Regions from separate parts of the Fusibacter fontis genome, predicted to be linked through region 2. Evidence: predicted binding sites of a transcription regulator. Region 2 holds the regulator's gene; the other holds the start of a gene.

Region 1 (3,437 bases), 1.7 Mb from region 2:
CTTATATTGGAAGAAGCAATACAGAGAAAACGCGTGAAATGAGTAAAGAAGCTGTGAAGCTTATTTTTCAATATTTACCAGTGGCATATATCAATGGACAAGATTATGTTGCAAGAGAAAAAATGTTAAGGGCATCATATTGTGCGGGTGTAGCCTTTACAAGGGCTTATGTAGGCAATGTACATGCAGTTGCACATACGCTCAGTGGGTATTATAACACGCCACATGGTCTTGCAAATGCTGTTATCTTGCCATATGTGCTTGAGTATTATGGGGATACCATTTATCCACAAATGGCAGAACTTGCTGAAATTGCAGGTGTATGTCATGCAAATCAAAGTATGGAAGAAAAAGCAAAAGCTTTGATTGAAAGCATTAAAAAAATGAATGAGCAAATGGAAATTCCGAGAAAATTTGATTTCATTGAAGAGGCCGACTTAAATCAAATGATTGAAAATGCCTATCATGAAAGTAATCCGCTTTATCCAGTTCCTAAAATATTTAGCCATGGCGACTTTAGAAATATTTATGATATGATCAGGGAGTAAAGAGATGAAACAAAATGTATTATCACCTGGAAATTTATTGACAGCTGAAGGCGTATTATCAGAAGCAGGATATTCGACACAACTTGTAAAAAACTATGATCGCAAAGAGATAAAAGCGAGTAAATTTAGAATTAAAGAGTGGGATTATTACTTGTTTTATAATCAATCATTTGGCATTGCCTTAACCATGGCTGATAATTCATATTTGGGGCTTTTGAGTGCAACTGTACTTGATTTTGAAAATCAAAGAGAGACCACTGTGAGTCCTATGAAGCTTTTGACTTTAGGCAAAATGAAATTTCCATCTTCTTCACAAGAAGGTGATTTGCATTTTCAAAATAACAAAATTGAAATCAACTTTTACCATGAAGAAAATGGACGTCGATTATTTTTAAACTTGAAAGATTTTGAAGCGGATCAACCGCTCATTGTGGATGTCCTTCTGAGTAATGAACCTGAAGACTCTATGGTCATTGCAACGCCATTTTCAGAAGATGAAAAAGCTTTTTATTATAACCAGAAAATTGTCGGTATGAAAGCACAAGGCGTCGTCATCTATAAGGGAAATGAAATGAAATTTGATTCGGATACAACACATGCTATTCTGGATTGGGGACGTGGCGTTTGGACATATGAGAATACGTGGTATTGGAGTGCTGCTACAGGCTCAATTGACGGACACTCATTTGGATTCAATTTGGGATATGGATTTGGAAATACTGAAAATGCTACAGAAAATATGCTTTTTTATGATGGAAAAGCTCATAAACTGGAGCATGTCACTTTTGAGATTCCCAATAAAGATGATGGTACTGAAGATTACATGAAAACATGGCGATTTACATCAAGTGATGGCAGATTTGAAGCGGTTTTTAACCCCATTCTTGATAGAAAATCCTTCACATCACTTAAGATTATCTCGAGCGATCAGCATCAAGTATTTGGCTATTTCACAGGAACTGCGATTTTAGATGATGGTACGAAAGTGCACCTGAATGATTTTTTAGGTTTCGCAGAAAAAGTAAAAAATAAATGGTAATACGAAAGCATGCCACTTGATAAGAGTGACATGCTTTTTTATTGAATGAGTGAGTCAATCAACCAATTGATCAACCAACCAATTGATCAACCAATCAATTCATCAACCAATCAATTTATCAACCAATCAATTTATCAACGGTTCAATCGATGTATCGTTAATAGGAAATGTGCGAATTTGAATGTTAATTAAATAACAAGATAATCGGGTAAATTTAAATCATAAAAACAGTCGAATTATATCGTTTTTGATAATTATATTACACAAATGAAATGGGTTGAAAGCATTCTAGAGATGGAACTCAATTTATCCCACGTTAACGAGCTAAGTATTACATGTTTGAAATATTTGCATGATATGTATGTCGTTTAATTATTAATCAATTGTAATGAAAAGGGTTGTTTGTACAATTACATTGTGATATTATTAACAACATAAGAGGTGGCCAACTTCAAAAAATGATACAACATGGAGGCTATTTATGGTAAACGATCAACAATCATTAAAATCACAAATTGAATTAACTAAAAAAGCACAGCAAAAATATGCGACATTTACACAAGTACAAGTAGATGAAATTTTTAGACAAGCGGCAATTGCTGCGAACAATTCTAGGATTACTCTTGCAAAGATGGCACATGAAGAAACTGGCATGGGAATTGTTGAAGATAAAGTGATTAAGAATCATTTTGCTTCTGAATATATTTACAACAAATATAAAGATGAAAAAACATGTGGTGTGATTGAAGAAGATGCTGCGTTTGGCCTTTGTAAAATTGCAGAGCCAATTGGCGTCATTTCAGCCGTTATTCCAACGACGAATCCAACTTCTACCGCTATATTCAAGATCTTATTAGCATTAAAAACGAGAAATGGAATTATTTTATCGCCACATCCAAGAGCGAAAAAATCAACCGTTTATACCGCAAAATTAATTCTCGATGCAGCTGTAAAAGCAGGTGCACCAAGTGATATTATCAGTTGGATAGATGAACCTTCAGTTGAGTTATCTCAACTCGTAATGGCAGAGTCGGATTTGATCTTAGCAACTGGTGGTCCAGGAATGGTTAAAGCGGCGTACTCATCAGGAAAACCTGCCATTGGTGTAGGTGCAGGAAATACACCAGCAATTATTGATGAAACGGCACATATCAAGATGGCGGTGAATTCCATCTTATTGTCAAAGAGTTTTGATAATGGTGTGATCTGCGCGTCAGAGCAATCGGTGATAGTAGTGGAATCCATTTACAAAGAAGTTAAACAAGAATTTATTAAGCGCGGTGGATACGTACTTTCAAAATCGGAAGCGGATAAACTTCGTAAGGTGATATTAATTGACGGAAAATTAAATGCGAAAATCGTCGGACAATCTGCGCAGACGATTGCAAATATGGCTGGAGTTCAAGTTCCGGAAGCAACTAAAGTGCTGATAGGTGAAGTGAATTCACTTGAAATATCAGAAGCGTTTGCTCATGAAAAACTGTCACCAATTTTAGCCATGTACAGCGCAAAAAACTTTGAGGAAGCGCTTCAAAAAGCAGATGCGCTTGTTAAATTGGGTGGATTTGGACATACTTCCGTGCTTTATACAGATCAAGTTAAAAATCAAGATCGCATTCAACAATTTGGTCAAATGATGAAAACGGGTAGAACCATTATCAATATGCCATCTTCTCAAGGTGCGATTGGGGATATCTATAATTTTAAACTAGCGCCTTCATTAACGCTTGGTTGTGGCTCATGGGGAGGAAACTCAATCTCTGAAAACGTTGGAGTGAAACATCTTCTGAATATTAAGAACGTTGCTGAGAGGAGAGAGAATATGCTTTGGTTTAGAGTGCCTGAAAAGA
Region 2 (3,437 bases):
TTGTCATGAGCGTACCGTCGTAGTTAATGAGAGCTTCTTCAAGCGTTTCTTTAGAATATAAATCTAAATGGTTGGTCGGCTCATCTAAAAAGAGTAAATTTGCACTAGATAAGACGAGTTTTAATAATGATAACCGGCTTCTTTCGCCACCGCTGAGCTGATAGACATATTTTTCGATATCATCTCCGGTAAATAAGAAGGCACCAAGTAAACTACGCACTTCTGTCAGCGTGAGATTTGGATTGTCATCGTGAATTTCTGAAAGCACGGTATTGTCTTCGTTCAGCGTATTGAGTTCTTGGTCATAATAACCTGAAACGATGTGATGTCCCCATGTTAATTCCCCGCCACTAGCAGCAATCTGACCGAGCAGGATCTTGAAAAGCGTGGTCTTACCAACGCCATTTGGTCCGATGAGTCCAATTTTATCGCCCTTATAGATTTCAAAATTGACGTGATCAAATACGTGCTTATCTTCATAAGATTTAGAGAGTTCGTGCGCAGTCAGGACGTCGTATCCGCTTTTAACACTGGATTTCAAGTCAATTCGAAAGTGCGCTTTGAACAGTCTTGGCTGTTCGATAAGCTCGACATGTGCCAATCGCTTTTCACGAGATTTCGCTCGTTTGGCAAGTTTTTCGGTACCACGCTCTTTAAATTTGCGAATCAATGTTTCTTGTTTTAAGAGCTCTTTTTGCTGGGACTCATATTTTTTAAGTTCAGCCTCATAGTTGGCCTTCTTTTGTGTCATAAATCGCGTATAGTTTCCATTGTACTCTGTCAGTTCACAAGCCTCAATTTCAAAGATGCGCGTTGCGATTTGATCTAAAAAGTAACGGTCATGTGAAATCATGAGGATGGTACCTGGATAGTCTTGTAAAAATGACTCAAGCCACTTGATTGCAGAAATATCTAAGTGATTGGTCGGTTCGTCTAAAAATAGAATATCCGGTTTTCTTAAAAGAAGTTTTGCGACGCCGACGCGCGATTTTTGTCCACCGCTCAATTGGTTGATGGGTTTGTAAAACTCAGACTCCAAAAACCCGAGTCCAGTGAGTACCCCTCGAATTTTGCTATTGATTGAGTATCCGTCAAGCTGGTCAAATGTTGCTTGAACATGACTGTATTCATTTAGCAGTGATTCGCTATGATCGTGCACCATTTGCTCTTCAAGGTGACGCATTTTTTGCTCGATGGCATAAATATCAGAGAAAACCTCTTCGCAGTAATCAAAAATAGGCTGCTGGATATTGAGGTTGGTATTTTGTTCTAAATAACCAATGGTCATGTCTTTAGCAAAAAAAATATCTCCTGAATCCTTCGTTTCATGGCCTGTGAGTATTTTCATTAAAGTGGTTTTGCCAGCTCCGTTAACGCCAATTAAGCCAATTTTATCTTTCGCATTGACAGTGAATGAAACATCGTCTAGAATTGTATCGATACCGAAGGATTTGCATAATCCGGTACAAGAAAGTGCAATCATAAGATCTCCTGTAGGTCCTTTATTGTAGTTCATTGCCACATTATTATAGCTTATATAACCGTAAATAGAAAGACTCTCGGCTATTTTACAAGCTTGTTATTTATTTGACATTCTTTTACAATGAGTGTATAATCTAAAAAAGTCCTGACAACGAGGTGGGTTAATGAAAGATAAAAATATATCAGTTGCAGTTATTAGACGCTTACCGAAGTATCACCGTTACTTAAAAGAATTACTGGATAACGATATCAAGAGAATTTCCTCAAAAGAACTCAGTAAAATGATTGGTTTTACAGCTTCTCAAATTAGACAAGACTTAAACAATTTTGGTGGATTTGGCCAACAAGGTTATGGATATAATGTTGAAGATTTGTATAGTGAAATTGGCAAAATACTTGGATTAACACGTGAGTACAACGTCGTGATCATCGGCGCAGGAAACCTTGGTCAAGCTTTGGCAAATTATGCGAGCTTTAGCAAACTCGGCTTCAAGCTCAAAGCACTCTTTGATGTCAATCCGAAAGTGATTGGACTAAAAATTAACAATGTTGAAGTTTTGGACATGGATGCATTTGAGGCATTTGTTAATGAGAATGACGTTGAAGTAGTTTATATTTGTACCAGTCGAGATGGTGCTCAAGAAGTTGCAAATAAAATTCAAAAGACGAAAGTGAAAGCAATTTGGAATTTTGCACCAGTAGACCTTAAAGTATCCAAAGATGTTGTCGTTGAGAATATCCATTTGGTAGATAATTTGTTGACATTGTCGTACTTTTTAAAAGATACGCCGGCGCCGAACAAAGGCTAGAGGCAAGAAACGAATATTTTTTTAAAATAAGCGGGATAAGGGATGACCTTCTCCCGTTTTTTTGATAAAATAACCCATAGGGATTGAATTAAAATTTTATGGGAGGCAAAAATGAAAGAAGTAGTTATTGTAAGTGCAGTACGTACAGCTGTTGGCTCTTTTGGTGGATCACTTAAAGACATTACGCCAGCTGAACTTGGTGCAACTGTCATTCAAGGTGCGTTAGAGAAAATAAATTTAGCACCTGAAAAAGTGGATGAAGTTATTCTTGGATCGGTTTTACAGTCCGGTTATGGACAAGGAGTATCGCGACAAGCATGGATTAAAAATGGCTATCCAGTTGAAGTTCCTTGTACGACGATTAACATGATCTGTGGATCCGGATTAAAAGCAGTATCTCTTGCGTATCAGTCAATTGTCGCTGGAACAAATGATATTGTGATTGCCGGTGGTACAGAAAATATGAGTATGGCACCTTACCTCATTAAAAATGCCCGTTGGGGACAGCGCATGGGAAATGGAGAGTTATACGATACCATGGTAATGGACGGTTTGTGGGAAGCGTTCAACAATTATCATATGGGTATGACGGCAGAAAACATCGTTGAACAGTGGGGTCTTACGAGAGAAGAGCAAGATCAATTAGCGTATAATTCTCAGAAAAAAGCAGCTGAAGCACGTGCAACAGGCCGATTTAGAGATGAAATTATACCTGTATTTTTGCCAAATAGAAAAGGGGATCCAATTCGTTTTGACGAAGATGAATATATAAAAGAAACGACACTCGAGAAATTAGCAGCTTTAAAACCTGCTTTTAAACGCGATGGTGGAACTGTTACAGCAGGTAATGCCTCAGGAATTAACGACGGCGCTTCTGTGGTGATTGTCATGAGCAAAGAGAAAGCAGATGAACTTGGCATTCAACCGCTTTGTACCATTGCTGCACATGCATCTGCAGGTGTAGATCCTAAAATTATGGGCATCGGTCCTGTACCAGCGACTAAAAAAGCGCTTGAGAGAGCGGGAATTACAGTTGCCGATTTAGATTTAATTGAGGCAAATGAGGCTTTTGCTGCACAAGCATTGGCGGTTGGTAAAGAACTTGGATTTAACCAAGAAATAGTCAATGTCAATGGCGGTGCAATT

The links. The regulator Rex, encoded in region 2, represses fermentation and respiration genes when NADH is low (regulators of the CRP and FNR family bind a similar motif). The targets are predictions, from matches to a motif close to ATTGTTAANNNNTTAACAAT.
Region 1: the regulator Rex is predicted to act here: its motif matches at 2,002-2,021, upstream of adhE (bifunctional acetaldehyde-CoA/alcohol dehydrogenase).

The regions. Positions count from the first base shown of each region.
Region 1 covers NZ_AP042445.1:926,404-929,840, reverse strand. The annotation lists gene ACZ41W_RS04155 (iron-containing alcohol dehydrogenase) at 1-548, shown strand, start outside; gene ACZ41W_RS04150 (DUF2804 domain-containing protein) at 553-1,587, shown strand; gene adhE (bifunctional acetaldehyde-CoA/alcohol dehydrogenase) at 2,069-3,437, shown strand, end outside.
Region 2 covers NZ_AP042445.1:2,612,446-2,615,882, forward strand. The annotation lists gene abc-f (ribosomal protection-like ABC-F family protein) at 1-1,483, opposite strand, end outside; gene ACZ41W_RS11705 (redox-sensing transcriptional repressor Rex) at 1,647-2,291, shown strand; gene ACZ41W_RS11710 (acetyl-CoA C-acetyltransferase) at 2,403-3,437, shown strand, end outside.